One region of the Mesorhizobium sp. B2-5-7 genome, then DNA from elsewhere that is predicted to be linked to it. Evidence: predicted binding sites of a transcription regulator. Region 1 holds the regulator's gene; each other region holds the start of a gene.
The links. The regulator LexA, encoded in region 1, represses DNA repair genes until DNA is damaged. The targets are predictions, from matches to a motif close to TGTTCNNNNTGTGTTCNG.
Positions count from the first base shown of each region.

Region 2: the regulator LexA is predicted to act here: its motif matches at 2,645-2,662, upstream of FJ543_RS00810 (UvrD-helicase domain-containing protein).
Region 3: the regulator LexA is predicted to act here: its motif matches at 1,917-1,934, upstream of FJ543_RS16810 (YifB family Mg chelatase-like AAA ATPase).

Region 1 covers NZ_VFUO01000001.1:783,771-787,952, forward strand. Annotated here, with positions in the region: gene FJ543_RS03790 (ComEC/Rec2 family competence protein) at 1-1,354, shown strand, start outside; gene lexA (transcriptional repressor LexA) at 1,348-2,091, opposite strand; gene FJ543_RS03800 (GntR family transcriptional regulator) at 2,501-3,274, opposite strand; gene FJ543_RS03805 (ABC transporter substrate-binding protein) at 3,425-4,182, shown strand, end outside.
Region 2 covers NZ_VFUO01000001.1:177,052-181,233, forward strand. Annotated here, with positions in the region: gene FJ543_RS00810 (UvrD-helicase domain-containing protein) at 1-2,604, opposite strand, end outside; gene FJ543_RS00815 (glucose/quinate/shikimate family membrane-bound PQQ-dependent dehydrogenase) at 2,862-4,182, shown strand, end outside.
Region 3 covers NZ_VFUO01000003.1:601,123-605,304, forward strand. Annotated here, with positions in the region: gene FJ543_RS16795 (glycosyltransferase family 2 protein) at 1-14, opposite strand, end outside; gene gshB (glutathione synthase) at 234-1,175, shown strand; gene FJ543_RS16805 (class I SAM-dependent methyltransferase) at 1,296-1,883, shown strand; gene FJ543_RS16810 (YifB family Mg chelatase-like AAA ATPase) at 2,024-3,556, shown strand; gene FJ543_RS16815 (class I SAM-dependent methyltransferase) at 3,582-4,182, opposite strand, start outside.

The DNA.
Region 1 (4,182 bases):
CTTTTCCGCGCGCCGGCCGGTGAAGAAATACGCGGCCGCCGCCGCACTGTTCTCGATCGCGGCCTATCTCATCATTTCCGGTGTCGTCGTTGCCGCCGAACGCAGCTTCATCATGCTGGCGGTGATGCTGATTGCCGTCTTCTTCGATCGCGCTGCGCTGACCATGCGCAATCTGGGGATCTCGGCGATCGCCGTCATCCTGGTCTCGCCTCACGAGGTCGTCGGCCCGAGCTTTCAGATGTCGTTCGCCGCGACCGCGGCCCTGGTTGGCGCTTATGCCGGCTGGGCCGATCACCGTGCGGGAAAGACGCGGCCACCGCCGCGAAAGCGATCGCTGCCCGGGTTCCTGACGCGAAAATTCCTGCTGGCGACAGGAGGATTGGCCATGACGTCCATTATCGCCGGCAGCGCCACGGCGTTGTTTGCCATCTGGCATTTCCAGCGGGTATCGCCGCTCAGCCTGTTCGCCAATCTGGCCGTGATGCCTATCGTGTCGGTCGTGATGTTCCTGGCCGTCGCCAGCGCGCTGTTGATGCCATTCGGACTGGATTGGCCGGCTCTCTACCTCATGGGCAAGGGCCTGACAGCAATGATCGCCGTGTCGGCGTGGATATCGGAGCGCTCTCCGGTCGATGGAGTCGGGCTGATTTCGCAGCAATCCGTGCTGCTGGTCACCGTCGCGCTGGTTATCGCGACGATGGCGACGACATGGCTGCGGCTCGCGGCGCTGCCATTCGCGCTCGCCGGCCTGTTGACTGTGTCGCACACACGCGCGCCCGATGTGCTGATCTCGGAAGATGCGCGGCTGGTCGCGCTGCCGATCGGCAATGGCGAACTGGCCGTCAACCGGGAACGTCCGAACGAATTCGCAACCGACAACTGGAAGCGCGCCCTGATCTCCGAAACAATCGTCAAACCGGAAATGTTCGACACGACAGACAGGCAATTCGATGTTGCCAGTCCCACCGACCTGCCGCCGGGATCGCCCTTCTACTGCCGCGAAGGCCTGTGCCTTGCCAGGCACCCTTCCGGCGCGATCATTGCCTATGTCGAGGACCGCAAGACCACCTGGAAAGCCTGCGCTTTCGCCGACCTGATCATCGTCAATGACGCAACCGCCTATGACGCCTGCCACAATCCACTGGTTCTCGTCGTCACCAAACGGCAGCTCGCCCGCAAGGGAAGCGCTGCCGTCTTCTTCAATTCCCAGTCGGCCACGACCCGGGCCGCGATCGCATTTGCCGTCGACGGACCATACCGGCCCTGGCACGAACAGCGAAAATTCTCACGCGAGGCGAGGGGGCTGCCGCCGTACAAAAAACCCGACAAGCCCGATAACAAGCCGGTTCAGTAGCGCCTGATCAACCCGACCAGCTTGCCTTGTACCTTGACCCTGTCCGGCCCGAAAATGCGCGTTTCGTAGGCTGGATTGGCGGCCTCGAGCGCGATCGAAGCGCCTTTGCGGCGGAACCGCTTCAGTGTCGCTTCCTCTTCGTCGACCAGTGCCACGATAATTTCGCCCGGGCTTGCCGTGTCGGCATTGCGGATAATGACCGTGTCTCCATCGAAGATACCAGCCTCGATCATCGAGTCGCCCTTGACCTCCAACGCATAGTGCTCGCCGCCCATGATCATGTCTGGCGGCACCGAGATCGAATGCGTCTGATGCTGGATGGCATCGATCGGCACACCGGCGGCGATACGGCCCATGACCGGGATGGACACGGCTGAAACCGCGTCGTCGTCGTTGCCGGCCGCGGGCAGGCGCGAAGGCGCAGCGGCCGGCCTGATCTGGCGTCCGAGACTGCCTTGGCCAAGGCTGCCTTGGATGACGCTTGGCGAGAACTTCTTTGCCGCATTGAGGCCCGGCGCGATCGAGTCCGGCAGCCGCAGCACTTCCAGCGCGCGCGCCCGATTGGGTAGCCGGCGAATGAAGCCGCGCTCCTCCAGGGCCGTGATCAGGCGATGGATCCCCGACTTGGAGGCAAGATCGAGTGCTTCCTTCATCTCGTCGAAGGAAGGCGGTATCCCGCTTTCCTTGAGCCGTTCGTGGATGAACATCAGCAGTTCATGTTGCTTGCGTGTCAGCATGGCGGCCCCCAAGACATTGAACGAAAGGTTGAACCAGAATCGAAAAACAAACCCAGAACAAACCCTATCTGTTCCAGTTGTGTTCTGCAACCGTTTAAAGTTTAATGAATTTGTTAAGGGGTCTGAAGTTTTTTGCCCGCGACGGCGGGCGGCAACCAGTCCTTTCCGCCGTCGGCAGGCGCATTGAAATCGTTTTGGTTAATGGCCTGTGGCCCATCCGCCGACGAGGCTTTGGCATCAGTTAGTTGGAAGGCTTCTCCTCGGAGGGACGTATAATTCGCGGAGCCATTATTCGCGGAACGAAACGAAACCAAAATGCCAACGATTGCTAGCTTCGGGCGGCCATGGATCGGGGCGTTCGGCGCACTCCGGCCAGCGCGTTCGAATAGGCGTCGCGGAAGCGCTGAAGTTATCCCGAACCCGCCTTCAAGCTGCCGGCGCGAGCGGCGTATCTGGTAGCGCCGCTGTCTTCGCTGTGGACATAGACGTGCAGTGTGTAGCCGATATGCGCCGTCATCAGCGCCTTGGCCCGCTCGACGTCACGGTCGAGCGCCGCTTCCATGATCGCGGTATGGTGTTCGATCGCAATCGCTTCGCGTAGCGCTTCGATTGCCTCTTCATAGCCATCCTTGAGGCCGGCCGCGGCCCGCAGTGTCGGCGCCAGACCAAGAAAGCGATGATGCCGGCGCAGCTGATCCGAGATCGTCGAGCGGAACCGCAACAGCCAGTCGCATGTGGCGGCGCTCAGCAGCGCCGCATGGAAAGCCTCGTGGTTCTCGTCCCATCTGTCGACGGCCGCGTCCGAGGGATCGTCGACCGCCGTCTTGCAACGCGAGAGCCGGTAGTGGGCGGTGACCACGGCATCCTCCCACTCCCTGCCGCCTTTTTCCATCGATTCGAGGAACAGGGGTATCTCGACCACCATCCTGGCGCGTGCCAGATCCTCCAGCTCGGCCCGCGACACCGGAGCCACGGCAAAACCACGATTGCTGATTGCGGTGACCAGGCGTTCGGCCTCGAGCCGCGACAGGGCTTCGCGCAACGGTGTCCAGCCGACGCCATAGGTGCCGCGCAGCGCACTCAGTTTGAGCGGGGCGCCGGGCATGAGGCGCGTGGTCAGGATGTCGCGCCGCAACAGCTGATAGGCGGCTTCCGTTTTTGTGGAACTCGTTTCATTCAGCATGGTGATCAATCCGTCGTCTGGCGAAAAGTATATATGATAGTGCGTCACAGCAACAATTATATATAATGTTTGACACAGACCAGCGGACTCACCATGATCGCCGTAGTAGCCGCGTTTCCAAGCGGCCCTGATCAAATCTGGGAGGAAATGATGTTGAAGTCGAAATCCGCTTGGTTGTCGGGTTTGGCGCTGGCAGGCGCATTGATGGTCAGCGCCGGCAGTGCCGCGGCCGATCAGATCCGTATCGGCATTGCCAATTTCGGCGAGCATCCGCAATTGAACGCCGCCATAGCCGGCTTCAAGAAGGCGCTGACGGATAATGGCTACGTCGAGGGTAAGGACGTCGTCTACACGGAGAGCCACACCAATTTCGATGCATCGCTGGTGCCGCAGATGATCGCCAAGCTGCAGGCCGAGCAGCCCAAGCTGATCTACACCATCACCACGCCGGTATCGCAGATCGCCAAGAAAGCGCTTGCCGGTTCCGGCATTCCGATCGTTTTTGCCGCGGTCACCGATCCGGTGGCGGCCAAGCTGGTGCCGTCATGGGACGCCGGAGACGAAGGCATGACCGGCGCCAGCGATCTGCAGGACGTCGCCGCGGTGATGGCCTTCACCAAGAAGCTGCTGCCGAACGCCAAGCGCTTCGGCGTGCCTTATAATCCCGGTGAGGCCAATGACGTTGCCTTGGTCGAAAAGATCAAGGCGGCGGCACCGGCCGCGGGCTTCGAGGTGGTGGAGGTCGGCATCGACAACGTCAATGACATCCAGCAACGCATCGCTTCGCTCGCCGGCAAGGCCGACGTGATCTACGGCCCGGCCTCGAACCTGATACAGCCGGCGATCGCAGCTGTCTCCGCGGCCGCGCGCCAGGCCGGTATCCCGGTCGTCAACTCCGATGACAGTGC
Region 2 (4,182 bases), 610 kb from region 1:
GACCAGTTCACCGTCTATGGTGCGGCCTTTGACGCTGGTGCGGCCGGCGCCGTAGCCGGAGTCTGTTTCACCATAGCCGATGCGTTCGACCTGATGGCCCGAACGCGTGCCCCAGTTGCGGTCGGTCGCCTCGGTGCGGTTGGCCTGCGCACGCTGCCAACCCGGCGTCGAATAGGTGTTAGAGAAGGCGCCGGATTTTTCCCCGCCGCCCGAAGTGCCGCCGATATTGTCGAAGCGCGAAGCGCCATAGGGGTTCTGTCTTCCTGCCCCCTGGCCGCCGCCGCGGCCGGATGCGAACGAGCCGCCGCCATAGGGATTGCCGTAGCCGCCATAGGAGTTGCCGGCTTCGGCGACCTCGACATGGGCTTCCGGCAGTTCCTCGAGAAAGCGCGACGGGATGGTCGATTGCCAGAGCCCGTGGATGAGGCGGTTGGAGACGAACCAGATATGCAGGTTCTTCTTGGCCCGCGTCAGCCCGACATAGGCGAGCCGCCGCTCTTCCTCGAGCCCGGAGCGGCCGCCTTCGTCGAGTGCGCGCTGATGGGGAAAGAGGCCTTCTTCCCAGCCGGGCAGGAAGACGGTCTCGAATTCGAGGCCCTTGGCCGAATGCAGCGTCATGATGGAGACGGCATCGAGCCCGGCATTCTGCTCGGCATCCATGACCAGCGCGACATGTTCGAGGAAGGAGCGCAGCGATTCGTACTCCTCCATCGAACGGATCAGTTCCTTCAGGTTCTCAAGCCGCCCGGGGGCTTCCGCCGAGCGGTCGTTCTTCCACATGTCGGTGTAGCCGCTCTCCTCGAGAATGGTCTCGGCAAGTTCGGTGTGCGGCGTGGTTTCCAGCGCCTTTTGCCAGCGTTCGAAATTGGCAGCGACCTCGCGCAGCGCGGCGCGCGGTTTCGGCTTCAGCTCGTCGCTTTCCGCCAGTGTACCCGCCGCCTCCAGCATCGGGATGCGCAAGGCGCGCGCCGTGTCGTGGATCTGGCGGATGGTCGCTTCGCCCAAGCCGCGCTTGGGCACATTGACGATGCGCTCGAAGGCGAGGTCGTCGGTGCTGTTGGCGACGACGCGGAAGAAGGCCAGCGCGTCGCGGATTTCCATGCGCTCGTAAAAACGCGGACCGCCGATGACGCGGTAGTTAAGGCCGAGCGTGATGAAGCGGTCCTCGAAGGCGCGCATCTGGAAGGACGCGCGGACCAGGATCGCCATGTCGTTCAAATTGTGCTTCTGGCGCTGGTAGGCCTCGATGGTCTCGCCGATGGCGCGGGCTTCCTCCTCCGAATCCCAGGCGGCGTGGACGTTGACCTTGCCGTCCTCCGGATCGTTGCGGTCGGTGAACAGCGTTTTGCCGAAACGGCCCTCATTGTAGGCGATGAGATGGGAGGCGGCGCCCAGTATGTGCGCGGTCGAGCGGTAGTTGCGCTCCAGCCGGATGATGGTGGCGCCCGGAAAATCCTTGTCGAAGCGCAGGATGTTGTCGACCTCGGCACCGCGCCAGCCATAGATCGACTGGTCGTCATCGCCGACGCAGCAGATATTGACTTTGTTTTCGCTCACGGGCTGTTCCGCGCCTGCCGGCGCGGGCCCTCCGCGGGGGCCTCGCAACGGCTCGGACGCCCGGTCGGGCTTGCGGCCTTCGGCCGAAACTGTTGATTCGTCCTCTGGAGTTGCGGGTCTATAGCTAGCCGCTTCCGTTCTATCTGAAACACCGGAAAAACTTGGAACGCGCCCACCCGGAGAACCACTTCGCGCTGGTTGTGGTCCGCTCGGCCTCTGCGCCAGAAGCCGCAGCCACATGTATTGGGCGGTGTTGGTGTCCTGGTACTCGTCGACGAGGATGTATTTGAACCGCCGGTGATAGTCCTTCAGCACATCGGGATTGGCGCGGAGGATGCGGATCGGGTGGCAGAGCAGATCGCCGAAATCGCAGGCGTTCAGCGTCTGCAGCCGCTCCTGATAGGCCTTGTAGAGCTCGCGGCCCTTGCCGTTGGCGAAGCTGCGCGCATCGCCCTCGGCGATATCGGCCGGACCCTGGCCCTTGTTCTTCCAGCCGTCGATCATCTGGGCGAACTGTTTCGCGGGCCAGCGCTTGTCGTCCAGGCCCTCGGCCTGGATCAGCTGCTTGATCAAGCGCACGACGTCGTCGGTGTCGAGGATGGTGAAATCGGACCTCAGGCCGGCAAGCTCGGCGTGGCGGCGCAGCAGCTTCACCCCGATCGAGTGGAAAGTGCCGAGCCACGGCATGCCCTCGACATTGCCTTCGCCGATCAGGATGCCGATGCGCTGCTTCATCTCGCGCGCGGCCTTGTTGGTGAAAGTGACGGCCAGGATCTGCGAGGGGAAGGCCCTGCCGGTGGCAAGGATGTGGGCGATGCGGGTGGTCAGCACGCGGGTCTTGCCGGTGCCGGCGCCGGCCAGCACCAGAACAGGGCCTTCGGTGGTCTCCACCGCCAGCCGCTGCTCGGGATTCAAGCCCCTGAGATAGTCGGGCGCATTGTTTTGGCCGCCGCGGGCAGCCATGGCGCGCGCGGCAATGCCCGACGGGGCCGTGGGCCGCGCATCGGGTTCGTCGAAAAAGGGCATGTCTTCGGAAAAGCCGGACATCTCCCCCGAATGTAGTGATTCGGGAGGGAAAGACCAGAACTGTCTACGTTTTGTTCCGGCAAAGTGCCCGATACGGCGGCTTCACCGATATGGGAACCGCCGTTGTGGAACAATCCCCGGCGGAACGAGGTTGCTGCCCGCGGGTCCGCGACCTACGCTTGACAGGCGCCGCCGTCGGGAGAAAGTTGCACGGGCAACACGCAATGCCGGGTTGCCCTAGCCCGCCCCATGCGCGCAACAGTCGAAGGAGTATCATCTTGGCTGTCACCATCACCTCCCTCATTCTCTTCCTCATAGGCCTGGCGCTTGGCGCCGGCGGCATCTGGTTGGCTTCGCTGGGAGGCAGTTGGTACTACATCATCGTCGGTCTCGCCTTCCTGGTCGCCGCCTGGCTGCTCTACCGGCGCCGTTCCACGGCGCTCTGGCTCTACGCGGCGATCGTGCTCGGCACGCTGGCCTGGGCGGTCTGGGAAACCGGCTTCGACTGGTGGGAACTCGGTCCCCGCGGCGGCATCATCGTGCTGGTGGCGTTGTGGCTGCTGACGCCGTGGGCGCGGCGCGGCCTTGCCGGTCCGGACGGGCGAGCCCCTTTGATCCTTGCCGTGCTGGCATCGCTGGCGGTGGCCGGCTATTCGATGACCACGGACCCGAAGGACATCGGCGGCGCGCTGGACACCGACAAGGTGATCCCCAACGCCAATCTCGGCGGCGATGTGCCGGCGGGCGAATGGCACTATTACGGGCGCACGCAGTTCGGCCAGCGCTATTCGCCGCTCGACCAGATCACGCCGGAAAACGTCGCCAACCTGAAGCCGGCCTGGACCTATCGCACCGGCGACGTCAAGGGCCCCGACGATGTCGGCGAGACCACCTATCAGGTGACACCGCTCAAGGTGGGCGACACGCTCTATATCTGCACGCCGCACAACTTCGCCATCGCCGTCAATGCGGCGACCGGCAAGGAGAAGTGGCGCTACGATCCCAAGATCAAGCTCGACAAGGACCGCCAGCACCAGACCTGCCGGGGCGTTTCCTATTATGCCGATGCGGCGGGCGCCGCCGGCCAGCCCTGCGCGGCGCGCGTCTACCTGCCGACCTCGGATGCGCGGCTGATCGCGCTCGACGCCGCCAACGGGCAGGTTTGCCCGGCCTTCGCCGAGGGCGGCACGCTCAATCTGTTGACGGGCATGCCGTATCCGAAGTCGGGCTATTACTACTCGACCTCGGCGCCGCTGATTGCCGGCGGCAAGATCATCGTCGGCGGGGCGGTCAATGACAATTATTCGACGCAGGAGCCGTCCGGCGTCATCCGCGCCTATGATGCGAGCAGCGGCAAATTGCTGTGGAACTGGGATTCCGGCAATCCGGACCAGACGACGCCGCTGCCGGCCGGCCAGACCTACACCGCCAACTCGCCCAACATGTGGTCGACGCCGAGCGCCGACGAGAAGCTCGGCCTGCTCTACGTGCCGCTCGGCAACCAGACGCCGGACCAGCTCGGCATGGGCCGCAGTGCCAATGTGGAGAAATTCTCCTCCTCGATCACCGCGCTGGACCTCAACACCGGGCAGTTGAAAT
Region 3 (4,182 bases), on a different contig from region 1:
GTGAGCGCGTTCATGATCGTCGTTCCATCGGGTGCCCGGCGCTGCGTCAGGTCGGCCGGCTGCATTCGGAGCCTACCGTCGCACGGCAAGGCTTAAGAAAGCGATGATGTCAGTCCTCGTCTTGTCTGCAACCGACAGGCGCGCCTTGCTGATCCCAATGTTCAAAAGGTCGCGATTGGCAGAACGCGCCGCGACGCTTATATCGCTTGCGTCGACTATGCTGGGGACCTGCCATGAAGTTGAAAATCGCCGTCCAGATGGACCATGTCTCCACCGTGTCGATCGCCGGCGACACCTCGTTCGCCCTGTCGCTGGAGGCGCAGCGGCGCGGTCACCAGCTGTTCCACTACACGCCCGACCGGCTGTCGATGCGCGACGGCAAGGTGTTTGCCCGCGTCGAGGAGATGACGGTGCGCGACGAAAAGGGCAGCCACTATTCGCTGGGCGAAAAGGTGCGCACCGACTTGTCCGAAATGGACGTCGTCCTGCTGCGCCAGGACCCGCCCTTCGACATGAACTACATCACCACGACCCACATCCTCGAGCGCATCCATCCAAAGACGCTGGTCGTCAACGACCCGGCCTGGGTGCGCAACAGCCCGGAAAAGATTTTCGTCACCGAGTTCCCGGACCTGATGCCGGACACGCTGATCACCAAGGATCCGCTCGAAGTCGCCGCCTTCCGCAAGGAATTCGGCGACATCATCGTCAAGCCGCTCTACGGCAATGGCGGCGCCGGCATCTTCCACATGCTTGAAGCCGACCGCAATCTCGCCTCGCTGCTCGAAATGTTCGGCCAGATGTTTCGCGAGCCCTATATCGTGCAGCGTTACCTGAAGGATGTGCGCAAGGGCGACAAACGCATCATTCTGATCGACGGCGAGCCGGTCGGCGCCATCAACCGGGTGCCGGCCGAGCACGACTCCCGCTCCAACATGCATGTCGGCGGCCGCGCCGAGAAGACCGAGTTGACGACACGCGAGCGCGAAATCTGTGCCCGCATCGGGCCGTCGCTGAAAGAGCGCGGCTTCATCCTGGTCGGCATCGACGTCATCGGCGACTACATGACCGAGATCAACGTCACCTCGCCGACCGGCGTGCGCGAGGTCAAGCGCTTCGGCGGCGCCGACATCGCCAGCCTGTTCTGGGACGCGGTGGAGGGGAAGCGGACATAATTTGTTTTCAGTTTGTGTTAACCATGTTCCGCTTTTGCAGCCGGGCACAACCGGCGCGCAACCTGTGCGGCTACCGGTTGCGCCAATGTTCCCGATTTGATCAAGGTACCGGCGAAACCCTTGGCGCAAAGCCGCCGGACGATCGCGTCGTATGAGGACTACGCGGTCCGTTATGACGATATTGTCGGGCATGTCCCTCACCCGAACGACAAGGCCGCGCTCGAGCGCGCCGCGGCGATCGCCGGAGCGGGCGGCCGCATCCTGGAAATCGGATCCGGCCCGGGCCGCGACGCGGACTTCCTGGAGGGCCTTGGCGTCGCGGTCCGGCGGACCGACGCCACACGACGCTTTCTCGAACTGCAGGCCGCGCGCGGCAAGGCAGGCGAACTCCTCGACGTGATCACCGACGAACTTGGCGGTCCCTACGACGCGGTGGTGGCGCTCGCCGTGCTGATCCATGTGCCGCGCGACCAGATTGACCAGGTTCTGCAGAAGATCGCGCGTTCATTGCGGCCGGGCGGGGCCTTCGTCGCCTCGATGCGTGACGGCGACGGCGAAACGGGCGGTAAGTACCATACCGTCGACTGGCGCAGGGATGCCTTCGCGGCGCGCATCGAGGCTACCGGCATGGAGCTTCTCAGCCACAGCTTCCGCATCGGTAGGAATGAGCAGGGCTGGGACACCTTCCTGGCGATGAGGCCGTCATGATCGGGTGCGCGCCTTCCTGCGCTCACCCCACTTTGTTCCTGTAATGTTCTTGCCTTGGGCTGAAATCTGTGGTTGTCTTGCGTTGACGTCGCTCGCGGCCTGTTCACAGGGCAAGGGCGAGCCGGCATCGGGGGCAGACAATGGTGGCGCGGGTTCGTACGGTCGCTTTCCAGGGCATCGAGGCAGTGCCGGTCGACGTGCAGGTGATGATCGCGCCCGGCAAGGTCAACATGCATATCGTCGGCCTGCCAGACAAGGCGGTGGCGGAAAGCCGCGAGCGGGTGCAGGCGGCATTGCATGCGTCGGGCCTGTCGATGCCGTCGAAGAAGGTGACCGTCAATCTGGCGCCCGCCGATCTGCCGAAGGAAGGCAGCCACTACGATCTGCCGATCGCGCTCGGCTTGATGGCAGCCCTTGGCGCCATTCCGGGCGACATGCTGGCTGGCTATGTCGTGCTGGGCGAGCTGTCGCTCGACGGTACGATCACCGCCGTTGCCGGTGCCTTGCCGGCGGCGATCGGCGCCAATGCCGAAGGCAAAGGGCTGATCTGTCCCTTCGCTTGCGGGCCGGAAGCGGCCTGGGCGGGGCGGGAATTCGACATTCTCGCGCCCCGCAGCCTGATTGCGATCGCCAATCATTTCCGCGGCACGCAGGTGCTGTCGCGCCCGGAGGCCGGCATCCGCGCGGCGGCGCGCGACCTGCCCGACCTTGCCGACATCAAGGGCCAGGAGACGGCGAAGCGGGCGCTGGAAGTGGCGGCCGCCGGCGGACACAATCTGCTCATGATCGGTCCGCCAGGCTCAGGCAAATCGATGCTGGCGCAGCGCCTGCCGTCGATCCTGCCGCCACTGGCGCCGAAGGAACTGCTCGAAGTCTCGATGATCGCCTCGGTGGCCGGCGAGCTCGGCGAAGGCAAGCTGACCGACCGGCGGCCATTCCGCGCCCCGCACCATTCGGCCTCGATGGCGGCGATGGTGGGCGGCGGCCTGCGCGCGCGGCCAGGCGAGGTCTCGCTCGCCCATCACGGCGTGCTGTTCCTCGACGAGTTCCCCGAATTCACGCCGCAGACGCTCGATGCGCTGCGCCAGCCGCTTGAAACCGGCGACTGCATGATCGCACGGGCCAACCATCGCGTCACCTATCCGGCCCGCATCCAGCTGGTGGCGGCAATGAACCCGTGCCGCTGCGGCATGGCCGGCGAACCGGGTTATCGCTGCCTGCGCGGCGACCGTTGCCGCACCGATTACCAGGCGCGTATTTCAGGTCCGCTGCTCGACCGCATCGATCTCAGGATCGAAGTGCCGGCGGTCTCGGCCAGCGACCTGATCCGGCCCGACCGGGCGGAGAAGAGCGCCGATGTGGCATTGCGGGTGGCGCGTGCCCGCACCATCCAGCGCGAGCGTTTCGAGCGGCTCGGCGTCAACAGCGCCACCACCAACGCGCATTGTTCTCCAGCCGTCATCGAGACGATCGCCATGCCCGACGCCGCAGGCCTGTCGCTGCTCAAGGATGCCAGCGAAAAACTCGCCTTTTCGGCGCGGGCCTACCACCGGGTGCTCAAAGTGGCGCGCACGCTCGCCGACCTCGACGCCAGCGAATGTGTCGGCCGCATCCATCTGGCCGAAGCGATTTCCTATCGCATGAGTTCGGAGCGCATGGCGCAGGCGGCGTAGCCGCGTTCCGCGCAGCTCCCGTTACCTATCGCAAGGTCCCGATGAAATGCAGGCGACGGTCGAACAACACGCTGGCCGGGAACGGATAGAGCGACAGCTTCTCACGCCAGGTGCGGGGTGTGATGCCCGCGGCGGCAAAAATGGCGTCCCACTCGGCCTTCGAGAGATAGTTGTAAGGCAGGCGCACATTGTGCCCCTTGTTGCCCACCCAATCCATGAAACGAAGCGTCTGGTAGGCCGCGAAGCCTTCGCGCAGGTGATCCTTGATGACAACGCCCTTGCGCGCCACGCGGGCCGCCTCGCGCACGAGATGACCCGGGTCGTCGGCATGATGCAGCACATCGACAATCGTCACCCAGTCATAGGAGCCATTCGCGGCGGGAATGGTGCTGCCATCGAACAGTTCTACCGGGATATGGGTTTGCGGCCTGATCAGCACGTCGATGCCGCGAAACGTCAGCCCCGGCTTTTTTTCCATGATCGCCTTGGCGATGGAGCCGTCGCCGCAGCCGAGATCGAGAACGGTGCCGGCCGGGCCCAGTTCGTCGGCCAGCCGGTCGGACAGGATGCGCACGCGGCGCTGGAAAACCGCCCGGTCATGGACGGAATTCAACAGTTTCTTTTCG